Regions from separate parts of the Desulfitobacterium dichloroeliminans LMG P-21439 genome, predicted to be linked through region 1. Evidence: riboswitches for the same ligand, from Rfam matches in the RefSeq annotation. Region 1 holds a riboswitch; the other holds the start of a gene.
What was found. A riboswitch is a leader RNA that binds a small molecule or an ion and turns the genes downstream of it on or off. The one in region 1 is predicted to bind S-adenosylmethionine.
Positions count from the first base shown of each region.

Region 1 (7,748 bases):
GTGAGGGATGGCAATGACGCCTTCTGTCCCGCAGACCTTGGGATTGGGGAAGTCCGTAACATATTTGGCGACTTTACCTGTCTTGAGGGCTTCTATCAACATATCCTCTTCAACCAAAGTATCCCGGGAGAAATTCAGGAGGACAACTCCATCCTTCATTTGTTCGAAGGCGTTTTTATTGAACATACCCTTCGTGGAATCCGATAAAGGAACATGGACAGTGATAAAATCACATTCCCTGAAGATATCATCTACAGATTTGATGGGTTTAATAAACTTAGAGAGCTTCCAAGCATGTTCCACAGAAATAAAGGGATCATAGCCATAGACTTCCATCTCCAGTTTATTAGCAGCATTGGCGACGAGAATTCCGACAGCGCCTAGGCCAATGACCCCCAGCTTCTTGCCCTTGATTTCGCTGCCGACAAACTTGGCCTTGTTCTTTTCCACGAGGTTGGCCACATCGGGATCCGCCTGACAGGAGGTTACCCAGTTTACTCCACCGATAAGATTACGGGCCGCCATAATCATGGTGGCTAAAACCATCTCTTTTACACCATTAGCGTTGGCGCCTGGGGTATTAAATACGACGATCCCTTTTTCGGCACATTTCTCTAGGGGAATATTATTGACTCCAGCCCCTGCCCTCGCAATGGCTTCGATGGTGTTGGGTAGATCCATGTCATGCATTTTAGCACTGCGCACAATAATTCCATTAGCATCCTCGTGACGATCGACATTCACGTAATGATCGGTAAAAAGGCCTAAGCCGGTTTCCGAAATTTTATTTAAGCAATTGATTTTATACATATGAACACTCCTCTTCTTTCGGAACGACGGGGTCGTTCCCTACATAAATTATCACTTGTTTTTCAGAACGACACAGGGGACATTCTTTACTTGTTTTCTGCTTCGAATCTTTTCATAAAGTCGACCAGAGTTTGGACTCCTGCGATAGGCATGGCGTTATAGATACTGGCTCTCATTCCTCCGACTGTGCGGTAACCCTTAAGGTTTTCTAAGCCTGCGGCCTTCGCTTCCTTGATGAATTTAGCGTCCAATTCCTCAGAGCCGGTCACGAAAGGAACATTCATTAAGGAGCGGTCCTTCTTGACTACTGTGCCCTTAAACATAGTACTGGTATCCAGGTAGTCGTAAAGGATGGCTGCCTTTTCCTCGTTGATCTTTTTCATGGCTTCCAGTCCGCCGAGCTTTTTGAGCCACTTGAACACTTTGCCGCAAATATAGATACCATAAACCGGTGGAGTGTTGTAGGCCGAGTTATTGTCTACATGCACTTTGTACTTCAGCATAGTGGGGGTTCCGGCTAAAACATCCTCGGTGATTAAATCCTCTCGGATAATTACAATCACGACCCCAGCTGGTCCTACGTTCTTTTGGGCCCCAGCAAAAATCAGGCCATATTTCGTAACATCGATGGGTTCGGATAGAAAATCCGAGGACATATCGGTTACTAAGGGTTTGCCTCCCACCTCGGGGAGCTCGTTGAACTTGGTGCCAAAGATGGTATTGTTGTGGCAGATATAGACATAATCGGCATCCTCAGAAAACTCTAGATTTTTAAGATCGGGGATATAGCTATAGTTTTGATCTTCAGAAGAAGCGACAACCTTGATCTTGCCATAGAGCTTGCCTTCGCCGATGGCTTTCTTGGCCCATTGCCCGGTATTGAGATGATCGGCAACTCGATTTTTCATAAGATTCATGGGGATCATAGCAAACTGCTGGGATGCTCCCCCTTGAAGAAAGAGGATCTTATAATTATTGGGAACCTGGAGTAGATCCCTCAAATCCTGTTCTGCTTCCTGCATCATTCCCTCGATGGTCTTAGAACGATGGCTCATTTCCATAACGGACATACCTGTTCCCTGGTAATTTAACATTTCTGTGGCTGCTTCTTGAAGCACCTCTTGGGGCAGAACAGCAGGGCCTGCGGAAAAATTGTAAACTTTTTTCATTTTGAAATATCCCCCTTAAATATAAATAATTATAACAGTTAACATATATTGGGTAATCAGAAATAAACAAAACCCACCCCAGCATTGGGGCGGGTTTTCCGCGGTGCCACCCAAGTTCTAGCCGATCACGATACATAGGAATTATCTCAACCACCTTCTTCTTCCAAAATAAGAAGAAGCTATGGTAGTGCATTGCGGAAAATAAATAAAACCTCTCGTCCCTAATTAGGGACGAGAGGTTACTCCCGCGTTGCCACCCATGTTGCCGTATACGGCCAACTTATGTCCGCGATATCGGGCGGAACCCGTCACAATTCATCATTGGCCACTCCGGGATGGAATCCACTGGCTTCATAGACTGACTTGCACCACCCGTCAGCTCTCTTCACCTAATCAGCGTAGGACGTCCGTTCATCGTGTTCAACTATAGATTAACGTTGTTATGATTCTAATCTATTACACTTCGGCTGTCAAGACTTATTTCGCAAAGTTTTTGCAAAAAACTAGTCTGGGTGGAGTAGCTTACATACATCCGCGACCTTCGGGCGTGATCTCCTGAAACCATTCACCGGATGGTTTCTTTATCGGAGAATCACGTGCTCAGGCGCTCCAGGGCCAGCGTACTTATTTCCCAGCTTCTTGTGCTGCCTCTACATTGCCTTCTAAACCGATTGCCACCGCGATGTTGCGCATTCCTTTGATGGTCTCTTCGATAATCTCCTCGAGATCTTTACCGAGGCGATTGGCTCCCTCCTCGATGACTTCCCGATTGACATTCTCCGCAAAGCTCTTTTGCTTCCATTTCTTTTTTACGGATTTGGTGGTTAAATCATGGATACTTTTGCTGGGGCGAAGCAAGGCTGTTGCCGAGATCAGACCGGTCAGTTCGTCAATGGTGAAGAGAACCTTCTCAACATTTTCCCGGGGTTCCACATGATGGACTAGGCCATAGCCATGGCTTTCGATGGCTCGGATGAATTCATCGCTTAATTCTTTGGGGGTGAGTATTTCTCTCGTTTTGCGACAGTGTTGATCGGGGTACATCTCATAATCAATATCGTGGAGGAGGCCAATATTACCCCAAATATTCGGATCCTCTAGATAGAGGGTAGCAAAATGACGCATCACTGCTTCTACCGTCAGTGAGTGACGCAATAGGGTTTCACTTTTCACATATTCATTAAGAAGCTGCCAAGCGGCCTCCCGGTCCTGCGCGTAGTTAGACATTTTTGCATCCTTCTTTCTTGTTTAATTTACCTAGTAAATTTTTTTATTTAATAAGGGAATTTTTGACCCTTGCCCCGATTATACTATCTTTTTTTCCTTTACTTTATTTCGTCCAAGTTAAAGGGAGTTTCTTGGTAGACATAATAGTTCAGCCAATTGGCGAAGAGTAAATTGGAGTGGCCTCGCCACTTGACGGTGGGCTGCTTGGTTGGGTCATCTCCAGGATAATAATTAAAAGGGACATTGATGGTTAGTCCCTGGGCCACATCACGGTCATACTCAGATTTCAAGGTGTGGGGGTCATATTCAGAATGACCAGTTGCAAAAATCTGCCGTCCGCCCTTGGTCCCAACTAAATACACCCCTGATTCCTCAGACTCTGAAAGGATTTCCAGCTCGGGTATCTTTAAGATATCTTCTTTTCTGACTTCCGTATGCCGGGAATGGGGCACATAAAACAGATCGTCAAAGCCTCTGAGCAAACGGACATCCCGACGATTGAGGGTGTGAGGGAATACCCCGAACATTTTCCCCTGTAAAGGATATTTGGGCACCCCAAAAAAGTGGTAAAGCCCAGCCTGCGCTCCCCAGCATATAAATAGTGTCGAAAACACATTGTGTCTACTCCAATCCATTATCTTTTGGAGCTCCGGCCAGAAATCTACTTCTTCAAAAGACATTTGCTCGATGGGCGCCCCAGTAATAATCATCCCGTCAAATTTTTTGTCCTTAATCCCATCGAAGGTCTGATAATACTTAATCAAATATTCCTCTGGTGTATTCTTAGTTAGGTGGGTCTCCGGATAGAGTAGAGTAATATCCACTTGTAACGGAGAATTCCCCAGCAAGCGAAGAATCTGAGTTTCTGTGACAATCTTATTAGGCATGAGGTTAAGAATCACAATACTCAGAGGGCGAATATCTTGGTGTTCGGCGCGACCCTCTTCCATAATAAAAACATCTTCTTTGGTAAGTATTTCAGCAGCAGGTAGGCCATCGGGCACATTAATTGGCATGTCATTCTCTCCTTCAAGCGTTTCAACACATAAGTCCTATAACTAAAGACCCTCTTTACAAGAAAGAGGGTGCGGGTTTCCAGTTCCTCTCTCATCTATCAATGGCTCCATCGCAGGAATTAGCACCGCTGTATTCTAGGGAATACCGGTTGCTGGGCTTCATTGGGCCAGTCCCTCCACCACTCTTGATAAGATCTTGGATTGTATTTAATTCGAGGCAGTCAACGCTATAGAAATTATATTATTACATCTCATTGTTTATGTCAACTGATATATAACAATATCCTTAGTTTTCAGTAAACAGTACAAGGTGTCGACCCCATGGAGCATAACGGTATGGCTTAAAAAATGGGACCTGATCCCATTTTTTAGAAAATCTCTAAACCCACGGGGCAATGATCGGAACCCAAGATTTCTGAGTAAATCACAGCATCCCTAAGTTGGTCCTTGAGACTTTCCGAAACGCAAAAATAGTCAATACGCCACCCTGCATTATTGGCCCGCGCATTAAACATGTAGGACCACCAGGTATACGCCTCAGTCTTATCTGGGTAGAAATAACGGAAAGTATCGATAAAACCCTTCTTCAGAAGCTCGCCAAATTTGGCACGTTCTTCATCAGAGAAACCAGCGTTTTTGCGGTTGGTTTTGGGGTTCTTGAGATCGATCTCCGTATGGGCCATATTAAGGTCTCCACAAAAGATGACAGGCTTCGCCTGCTCCAAATTCTTGAGGAAACTGAGGAATTCCTCCTCCCAGGTCATTCGGTACTCCAGACGAGCCAGCCCCCTTTGAGAGTTGGGCGTATACACCGTGACCAGATAGAAACCTTCGAATTCTAGGGTAATCACTCTGCCCTCTTGATCATGCTCTTCTTTGCCTATTCCATAAGTGACCTTCAAGGGCTCCTGTTTTGTAAACACGGCAGTACCTGAGTAGCCTTTCTTCTGAGCATAATTCCAGTACTGATGATACCCCTCCAGCTGAAAAGGAATCTGGTCTGCTTGAATCTTTGTTTCTTGAAGGCAAAAAATATCCGCCTGTTCTTTTTCAAAGAAGTCCATGAAGCCCTTGTTCAGGCAAGCTCGGATGCCATTGACATTCCATGAAATTAGTTTCATCCCACTTCTCTCCTCTATATTAGTGCTGCTTAGTCCCAATCTCTTGAGCTAACCAAGCCTTTTCTTCATCATTTAAATACGGTTCCAGTTTGGCATAAACCATTTTATTATAGTCAGCGAGCCACATTTTTTCCTCAGCAGTAAGCAATTCTTGATCCACACCCGCAATGTCAATAGGGCAATAGGTCAGGGCCTCGAACCGCATAAATTGACCAGATTCGGTCTCTTCATCCTTAACGACCACCATCATATTCTCGGTGCGAATGCCGAATTTTCCTTCCTTGTAAATACCGGGTTCATTGGTTAAAATCATGCCTTCTTCAAGCTTTACGGTGTTGGGCGTTTGGCTCAGTCTTTGAGGACCTTCATGGACATTTAAGAACATCCCCACTCCATGACCAGTACCGCATTTATAATCAAGACCATATTTCCAGATAGGTTGTCTGGCCAAAACATCGAGATTCGAGCCTGTGGCGCCATGGAGGAATTTCACAGCAGCTAAGGCAATATGCCCCTTTAACACCAGGGTATAATCCCTTTTCTCTTCCTCCGTCAGGGGTCCTAAAACAAGGGTACGGGTGATATCTGTGGTCCCGCCCAAGTATTGACCACCTGAATCCACGAGAAGAAATCCTTCTTGGTTCAAGGTATAGGCGCTATCAGGAGTGGCTTTATAATGCATCATAGCCCCGTGATCCTTGTGTCCGGCGATAGTATCGAAGCTGAGCCCGACACATTCTTTGTTCTCTCTTCGCAGATTATCTAGGTAATCTCCAGCTGTAAACTCGGTCATGTTTTCTTTACCCAAGTTGGTTTTGAGCCATTTGATGAATTTAACCATGGCAACTCCATCTTGGATAGAGCTCGTCCGTAGATTCTTCAGTTCAGTTTTATTTTTAATTGCTTTGAGTAGGGTGGTAGGATTTGTTCCTTCCACCTTTTTCGTTGCGGAAGGGATAGCATGATAAAGGACAGCGTTGAGCGACTCAGGATCAAAGAGGACGGAATCTTCAGCTTGCAACCCTTCCAGGAGCTCAACAATGGCTGTATACTTTGTAATCCGGATCCCTTCCCCCTCCAGCTCTGCTTTCATGGTGCTGGAAACTTTGGTTTCATCAATACATAAATAACAAGCATCTTGAGTGACTAAGACATGAGCGATTGTCACTGGGTTATTCGGCACATCATCACCCCGGATATTTAGAAGCCAGGCGATGTCATCTAAAGCGGTGAGCACATGAACATTGGCGCCCTTATCCTTCATCTGTTCACGAAGGTTATCTAGCTTTTCCCCACGGGAACGACCTGCATATTTTAGGTCATAGATAAATGCATCTGTGGTAGGTAATGTCGGGCGATCCTGCCATAATTCCCCGATTAAATCGCGATTGAACTTTAAGGAAATTTGTCCTTGGTATTCCTTTTCCAGATCTTGAACCTGTTTAGCGGAAAAGACATGTCCATCAAAGCCCACGGAGGCTCCCGCCGGCAAAAGATCCTTTAACCATTCTGAATAACTAGGGACCCGAGGATCTGCCCCACGGAACAAACGGATTCCGGAATTTTGGAGTTGTTTTTCGGCTTGAATGTAATAACGGCCATCTGTCCAAAGACCTGCATCCTTTAAGGTAACCACTACTGTGCCTGCGGAACCGGTAAAGCCCGAGATCCACTGGCGGCATTTGAAATGCTCCGCTACATATTCACTGAGATGAGAGTCGGCGCTCGGCACAATATAGGCGTCCATCTGATTATCTTGCATAAGTTTTCTTAGTTTTGCGATACGTTCTTGCACTATCATTATATTCCCTCATTTTCAATTGTTATTTCTGGTTTATTCTTGAGCATAGTTAAGCTAATACCTAATCAAGTAATTGAATTGAAAATAAATTAATTGTCAAGTTATTATCAAGAGTCACTATTGATTTGCTGATAGGTTGTTCCCTTCTCAGTGGTTATCGCCAGGTATATCTCCCCATAATGGATTTCATTTTCTAACAAATGACCCTGAGCGGCTTGGGCATCAGTTACCCTTAAAGCAATACCACAACCGGCCTTGATGCTTGAGGGTATCGGCATGATACCCACTGAGAAACCTCCTTGTTGCAGGGATTTCTCAGCCAAAATAGCCATATGAGTGTTGGGGAATGTTACGATATAGAGCACATAATACCCCCTAAATATTAATCAACCGCTTCGCTCCGGCCATGATAGTCACGATGCTGTACATATTGGCAATTTCACCAACCCCTAGCTTATCGGAGATGCCATAATAGTTGGTGCAGGTACCGCAAGTTTGAATGTTGGTACCTTGTTCAGCCATAGCCATCAGGTCTTCCAAGCTATTCGAGACACTACTGGTCAGATGGGCTCCCGAATTAAAGAAAAGTAGATGAGTGGGTGGC
Region 1 is NC_019903.1:3,398,504-3,406,251, forward strand. It holds gene DESDI_RS16085 (phosphoglycerate dehydrogenase) at 1-810, opposite strand, end outside; gene serC (3-phosphoserine/phosphohydroxythreonine transaminase) at 897-1,979, opposite strand; gene DESDI_RS16095 (HDIG domain-containing metalloprotein) at 2,604-3,206, opposite strand; gene metA (homoserine O-acetyltransferase MetA) at 3,305-4,222, opposite strand; SAM riboswitch class I at 4,311-4,417, opposite strand; gene DESDI_RS16105 (exodeoxyribonuclease III) at 4,591-5,343, opposite strand; gene DESDI_RS16110 (aminopeptidase P family protein) at 5,363-7,144, opposite strand; gene DESDI_RS16115 (putative Se/S carrier protein) at 7,252-7,509, opposite strand; gene yedF (sulfurtransferase-like selenium metabolism protein YedF) at 7,520-7,748, opposite strand, start outside.

Region 2 (7,748 bases), 1.5 Mb from region 1:
CCCTCTATTCTGGCAATTAAGGGTTTTTCCTTGACCAAGAGTTTTAGTTATGTCATTGTTATGACTTTAGCTCAAATTCCCGGCTATTTTACTGCCGCATTTTTTGTGGATCGAATCGGCCGTAAGCCCACTTTGGCAACTTTCGTTTTGGGAACAGCGACGAGTGCTTTTTTCTTTGGACAAGCTGACAGTGTGACCATGATTCTTGTCTTCGGCTCACTCATGTCGTTCTTTAATCTCGGCGCCTGGGGAATTCTCTATACCTATACCCCTGAGCTCTATCCGACCAGGGCACGGGGAACTGGAGCAGGATGGGCAGCAGGATTTGGTCGGATTGGGGGTATCTTAGCTCCTGCGGTGGTTGGCAGAATGTTAGGAGCCTCGATATCCACGGAAACCGTTTTCTTGATGTTTACGGGAGTACTTATCTTAGTTGTAATCAACGTGCTTGTTCTTGGTGAAGAGACCAAAGGACGACCCATGGATGAAGTAGCTTAGAGAATTTCCTTAGAGCGATATTCCCAGAATCGGTTGGATACTAAACGGAGACAGAAGGGATGCCTGCTCCAGTTTTCGATATTATCTAGGGAAAGAAGTAAAGCGTACGCTTGTCGGCAGGTGCTGAGTAAGGGGTAATTTTTGCAGAGATAGGCAAGATTTGCGAGGATTGCTTCTTGTCGCTCTTGATGAAAAAGGTTTTGCACATAGCGCCGACTTAAAGGACTTAGGCGATATTGGGCAAGTTCTGCAGCTAGAGGTCGTAGTTCATCCTTAGCGAAATGAATGACAGCTAACTGTGGTAAATCCGCAACAAGATCAGCGCCTTCTAAAAAGCGAAAAAGGTTTTCTTGGATGGTTAACGGCGAGAAAGGGAAGGTTCCCGGGGTTTCGGTGAGGACACGAATGCGCAATAGATTCGCCCGGAGAAAATCAGATTCCTGTTGAATTGGACTGATCTGTGTCTTTTCGAGATTGCGAATAACTTTCCCTAGGTACTCATTGCCTTCACAAGCAATGTATTCCCACTGCGGAAGCAGCGAAGTGAGAAGGTGGCCAAGATAGGCGCCCTTAGATTCAAATACTTGATAGCGTGTTAAGGTTGTGAGGGTTTCCTCATTGGGGTAAGCTAAGATACTGCGTAGCATCTCAGGGTGCATACTCAACCGAGTCTTTATTTTCTTATCGAAGGAATTCATAGGGATTTCTCCTCATCTGTTTAGGATGAAATGCCGAGACCTATCACCCTAAGTAATGTTGTTCTTAGTGTGTGAGGGCAAACCCGTTCTAATCCAGCAAAAATATGGTAAATCAAAAAGGCCGTCCTCGCATTTAATGTGGAGAACGGCCTTTTTATAAGGACAACCAGCTGCTTCGCCTTCGGTGATGCGTGAAACCTAAAGCACGGTGAAGCCAAGTTTCCTATAACGATTTACTGACAATATCTTAGAATGCAGGAATAACTGCACCTTTGTAGGTATCTTCGATAAATTTCTTAACTTCTGGGGTGTTGAGGGCTTTGACTAATTTTTGCAGATTGGGATCATCTTTGCGATCCTCTTTAGCAACTACGATATTGGCATAAGGAGAATCCTTACCTTCTAGGTAAAGAGCATCTTCTGTTGGATTTAAGTCGCCCTCTAAAGCAAAGTTGGTGTTGATGACGGCTGCGGTAATTTTTGCATCAGTAAGAACACGGGGAAGTTGAGCAGCATCTACTTCGGAGAACTTCAGATTTTTAGTGTTCTCGGTAATATCTAAGATGGTTGCCTTAACACCGACACCCTCTTTGAGTTTAAGCAAACCAGCAGATTCCAAGACAGCCAAAGCGCGTCCGCCATTGGAAGGGTCGTTGGGGATAGCAATGGTGTCACCATCCTTGAGTTCATCAGCCTTGGTGATCTTTTTTGAATAGAGGCCCATGGGTTCAATGTGAACTGTACCAATGACCGCAAGTTTCAGTCCTTGATCAATGGTGAAGGTCTCTAAATAAGGGGTGTGTTGGAAGTAGTTCGCATCAATATCACCGGAATCTACGGCTGGATTGGGTAGAGGATATTCAGTGAAAATAGTGATTTCTAAATTGACGCCTTGTTTTGCTAATTCTGGTTTAATGAATTCTAGGATTTCGGCATGGGGTACGGGGGTAGCCCCTACTTTGATTGTGACAGGCTCATTGGCATTACCGGTATTAGCCGGGGGTGTGGTTTGAGCAGTGTTTCCGCACCCGGTTACAAGTAGGGAAAGAGCAACTACGGAGCTTAGCAGTAAAGTAGCTAGTTTGCGATGTGAACGAATCATTATTTTTCCTCCTTTGATGTTCCATTTTTCTCTTTGTATCATCGTTTATCCGATGAATACTGATGAAGACATGTTGGGTTTACCTCATGGATAACTATATGTTACAAGTCCATTCCCTAAACCTGTTACGGCGACCGGTACGCCATGAATAGGTTCGTAGTTGGCTTGAAACAACCGTCTTAATGATGAGTCATTCGGCGAGCAAGCATGGTGCCAAGGGACTGGATGACTTGGACGATAAGCACAAGAATCACGACGGTCATAAGCATGATATCAGTCCGGAAGCGGTTATAGCCATATTGAATAGCCACGGCTCCCAAACCACCTCCACCCACAGCACCGGCCATGGCCGTGTAGCCAATAATGCTAATGGTGGTGATAGCAACACCCAGGACGAGAGACCCCTTGGCCTCGGGCAGAAGCACTTTTTTGATAATTTGCCAGGGAGAAGAGCCCATGGATAAGGCCGCTTCGATCACCCCGTAGGGGACTTCCTTGAGAGAACTCTCGACCATCCTGGCCACGAAAGGTGCCGAGGAAATGACAAGAGGAACGATGGCTGCTGTTGTACCGATATAGGTACCAACAATTGCACGAGTGAAGGGAATAATTAGAACTAATAAGATGATAAAGGGTATGGAACGAAAAACATTGATAATTGTACCTAGGATACGCTCAATCCAAGGGTTTGGCGAAATGTGGTTAGGTGAAGAGATGACCAAAATCACCCCTAAGGGGACTCCCAGCACATAGGCGAGCAGGGTAGAAACAATAATCATATAGAAGGTTTCCCCTGTAGCCGGGGTCAAAAGCTGGAACATGGTATCCCAATACTGCGGATTGGAGAAATCAAACATGCTGTATCACCTCCACTTTGAGTTCGCGCTGGGCAAGATAGTCATGAGCTAGGGCTAGCTTTTCGGGAGTTCCTTGTAGCTCCAGGGTTAATGTGCCAAAGAGAGTAGAGCGAAGATGATCAATGCTTCCATAGAGAATATTAGCTTGAACATCACATTCTTTGATCAGATCGGTAATGATGGGGTCCGAAGTTTTGGAACCTAAAAACTGAATGCGGACAATCTGAGAATTAGGATGAGTGGACAATTCCTGAAGTAGATCCATGGGCAGTTCGTTGGGGAATACCGTGGAAATGAACTCCTTAGCGATACTGGATTGGGGTTGTATAAATACCGCTTCCACAGGTCCTTGTTCGGCAATCTTGGCCTCATGAATTACCGCTACATCTGTGCAGATTTCTTTAACCACTTTCATTTCGTGAGTAATCATGATGATGGTTAACCCGAAGCGTTGATTGATGTCGCGCAAGAGCTCCAAGATGGATAGGGTTGTTTGAGGATCTAAGGCCGAAGTAGCTTCATCACAGAGAAGTACTTTTGGATTCGTTGCTAAGGCGCGAGCGATGCCTACTCTTTGCTTCTGTCCGCCACTGAGTTGAGAAGGATAGACCTGGGCTTTATCTTCTAAGCCCACTAAGGGTAGCAACTCCTTAACTCGTTGTTCGATGTCAGGCTTTTTATAGCCGGCGATTTCTAAGGGAAAGGCAATGTTATCGAAGACTGTGCGTGATTGGAGCAGATGAAAGTGTTGAAAGATCATGCCAATCTTTTGGCGAGCTTGTCTAAGCTCACGGGCGGACATCTTCATCAGATCCTGATCGTCAATAAAAATTTTGCCGCTAGTGGGCTCCTCTAAGCGATTAATGCAACGGACCAAGGTACTCTTGCCGGCACCGCTTAAACCGATAATGCCGTAAATTGCGCCTTGAGGAATATGAAGAGTTATATCTTCAATTGCTGTTATTTGATCCTTGAGGGAGGTATAAACTTTGGTTAAATTCTCTATGCGTATCAAGGGACTTTCCTCCTCGTCATAATCTAAAAGTTGAATGCTCTAAAGGCAGACTGTTATTGAAATCTAAATTAAGAAAATAAAATAAAATAAAATTTAAAAAGATATAATAAAAAACTCCACGAGGAAATCCGCGGAGTTATCTTCGGCTTTCCTCTCATCTCCCAGTATTTTTCCTGCAGGATTTAGCACCGTACATTAAATGCCGGTTGCCGGGTTTCATCGGGCCAGTCCCTCCACCTACTCTGGATAAGAGTAATCTATTAACTTTTAAGTCAATTATGAATCTTGATAGAAACTATATTAACATAGTGCACTACCCTTTGGCAAGTCATTTTTGTATAACAAGGATAGGAAATACACCTGTAATCATAAACAAATTTGCTAAAGTGAGCTGAAGAATATTGACAAGGGCGCGATACTTTAATAAATTAAAGTATAGAAGTGTAAGGAGATGAGCGATAATGAAAGAACATGAAGATGATGTTTTTCAAGGAATTGATCAACGCTTGCGTGATTCATTAACTGATGCGCTTTTTGATGCGATTTTACTATTAAAGGATCGAGAAGAATGCTACCGATTTTTTCAAGATATCGCCACTGTTGCCGAGATTAAGTCTCTGGCGCAGCGTTTAGAAGTAGCCAAACTCCTCGAGAAGAATGTAACCTATACAACGATAGCCCAAGCGACAGGTGCCAGCACGGCCACTATCAGCAGGGTCAAGCGGTGCTTGTTTTTTGGTGCTGATGGTTACCAGATGGTATTGAAGCGATTGGCGGAACAAGAAGAGGGGGAGAAATAATATGCCTCGTAGCTCTTTGGGTTTAAGAATTCCGGAAGGGATGCACGATATTCTGCCGAATGAGCTAGCCTTACAGGATCAAGCCGAAGATTCCGTTCTCGATTTGTTCAAAGCTTGGGCTTATCAGAAAATTGTCACTCCGACCTTAGAATATGGGGCGTGTATTGAACCGGTGGAGGAAGAAGGAGATGCCTTCTTTAAACTCTTTGATCGCCAAGGTCATGTCCTTGTCTTGCGTCCGGAGCTAACTACCCCCATTGCTAGGATGGTCAGCACACGGATGCGGGGTGGTAATTTGCCCTTAAGGTTATGTTACTCTGCCGATGTATACCGTTACTCAAAATCTCATAAGCAAGAATTCCGTCAAGTAGGGGTAGAACTTGTCGGCTCGGCTTCCCCGTTAGCCGATGCAGAGGTGATTGCGTTAGCCTGTGAAGCCCTCGGTCGTATCAGTGTTAGGGGTTTTCAGATTAATCTAGGGCATATGGGGATCTTTACCGGGATTATGGATGAACTAGGGGTATCTGAGACTTTTAGGATTAATTATCAAGAGAAGTTAGCGCGCAAGGATTTTGTCGGTATCGAACGCTTGGTCAAGGAGTGTGGCTTAGAAGGTAGAGTTCAGGAGATTCTTTTAAAGCTACCTCATCTTCACGGAACAGAAGAGATGTTAGGTCAAGTTCTCGAATGGAGTCAGGAGCCTATACTGATTAAAGCTGTAGAGGTACTGCGACAGGTTTATCACTACCTAAGAGATTTCGGTGTCCAAGACAAGGTGTCTCTGGATTTGGGGATACTGCGTGGGTTTAGCTATTATACAGGGGCTGTTTTCGAAGGCTATGTACCTGGAGTAGGTTTCCCGATTGTTGAAGGGGGTCGCTATGATTCCTTATATGGTGAATTTGGAGATGATTACCCAGCCACTGGTTTTGCGATCAATCTAAAAGCCATCATTGAACAATTGCCCCCTAGCCAAGCCGATCTAGCTGAGATTTTCATTTACGGACAGGACACTTCAAAAGTAATCACGGAAACCCAAAGACTGCGTCAAGAGGGTAAAAAAGTGGAAATGAGTTTAGTGCCCTTGAATCAGGGAGAGGCTGAGGAGTTGGCCACTCGCAAAGGATTTAAGGATGTGTATTGTGTAAAATAAAAAGAAGAGTGAGCAGCTCCTCCAACTGGAGGAGTTTTTGCTTTACTATTGCCTTGACCACCTGCATCCGGGTTTCGTAGAAGGAAACATTCGGGATATAGAGGCGGAAGCATATGCGGATCAATTCAGTGATAAATAGCCATGGGGAAATTGGTGGAAACTAAGGATAAAGTGAGTTGTTTAGATTAGACGGAGAGATTTTTTGAAAAGTATTGCCAAGGTAGGTAGAGGTTGCTATAATAACTGTAATGCTCTAACGCTTTAACTAACTAAAGTATTTTTATATATTGAGGAGATGAGAGAGATTGGCTCGTAATTTCTTAACCATCGCTCTGCCAAAGGGTAAATTATTAATTGACTCCTTAGAGGCTCTGACTAAGATTGGCATTGATTGCGAGGATGTCAGTGAAGCCTCGCGAAAATTAGTATTTCCTTTGGAGAAGTCCCAAGCCCAGATTATTATTTGCCGTCCCACAGATATTCCGACCTTTGTGGAATATGGCGCAGCAGATGTTGGTTTTGTCGGGAAGGATACCCTTTTAGAGGAAAACAAAGATGTTGTGGAGCTGTTAGATCTTGGTTTTGGCTATTGCCGCTTTGTGGTAGCTATGCCGGAAGAAAAGGTACCCCCTCTCCTTCCCGAGGGGACGTATGATTTAAGTGCCTTAAACCATCAGCGAGTGGCCACGAAGTTTCCCCGGGTAGCCGAAGAATTTTTCCGGCAGCAGGGGATGCAGGTGCTACCCATTAAATTACATGGTAATATTGAATTAGCGCCGCGGGTAGGACTCTCGGAGATGATTGTGGATATTGTTTCTACAGGGACCACCTTAAAGCAAAACAAGTTGGTGGAAGTGGCACCTATCCTTGAAGCGACCACAAGACTTATCGCCAACCGAGTTGCTTACCGGATGAAATATGAGCGAATTAATGAACTGACGGAGAAGCTTCGTCAGATAGTATAACCTAACTAGTGGAGCCACTGTAGCCGCTGCCATCGAAGGACTAACAAGCCCGTAGGGAGAGTGCTACGGGCACCAGCAAGTTTCGTTTTTTGGAGGTATAGTTTATGGATATTAAAACTCTCGAGGAGCTGGATTTATCTACCCTCACCCGTAAATCTTATGGTGATGATCAATTGCTGGAGCAAAATGTGGCTGAGATAATTGCAAGAGTGCGCACAGAGGGAGATTCAGCTCTTTATGACTTAACGGAAAAATATGATGGAGTGGATCTGCATTCTCTTGGCCTGCGAGTCCGCGAAGAAGAAATTACTCAAGCTTACTCTTTAGTTGATGAGAAATTTATCGAGGCTATTCGCCTCGCCAAGGAAAATATTGCAGCATTTCATGAAAAACAAAAACGTAATTCTTGGCTTGATCCCAAGGAAGACGGAAGTATCTTAGGGCAACTTTTGCTTCCCCTTAAACGAGTGGGCGTCTATGTTCCAGGTGGAACGGCAGCTTATCCTTCCTCAGTATTGATGAATGCGGTGCCAGCCGTGGTCGCCGGGGTGGAGGAGATCGTTATGGTGACTCCACCTAGCAAGGATGGCACCCTCTTACCGGAGGTTTTGGTGGCCGCAGCCGAGGCCGGAGTCACCGAAATCTACAAAGTCGGCGGAG
Region 2 is NC_019903.1:1,265,693-1,273,440, forward strand. It holds gene DESDI_RS05940 (MFS transporter) at 1-498, shown strand, start outside; gene DESDI_RS05945 (hypothetical protein) at 495-1,196, opposite strand; gene DESDI_RS05950 (MetQ/NlpA family ABC transporter substrate-binding protein) at 1,444-2,298, opposite strand; gene DESDI_RS05955 (methionine ABC transporter permease) at 2,478-3,155, opposite strand; gene DESDI_RS05960 (methionine ABC transporter ATP-binding protein) at 3,148-4,170, opposite strand; SAM riboswitch class I at 4,322-4,423, opposite strand; gene DESDI_RS05965 (YerC/YecD family TrpR-related protein) at 4,632-4,970, shown strand; gene hisZ (ATP phosphoribosyltransferase regulatory subunit) at 4,972-6,123, shown strand; gene hisG (ATP phosphoribosyltransferase) at 6,429-7,088, shown strand; gene hisD (histidinol dehydrogenase) at 7,193-7,748, shown strand, end outside.
Region 2: another riboswitch for S-adenosylmethionine. It lies ahead of DESDI_RS05960 (methionine ABC transporter ATP-binding protein); the one in region 1 lies ahead of metA (homoserine O-acetyltransferase MetA).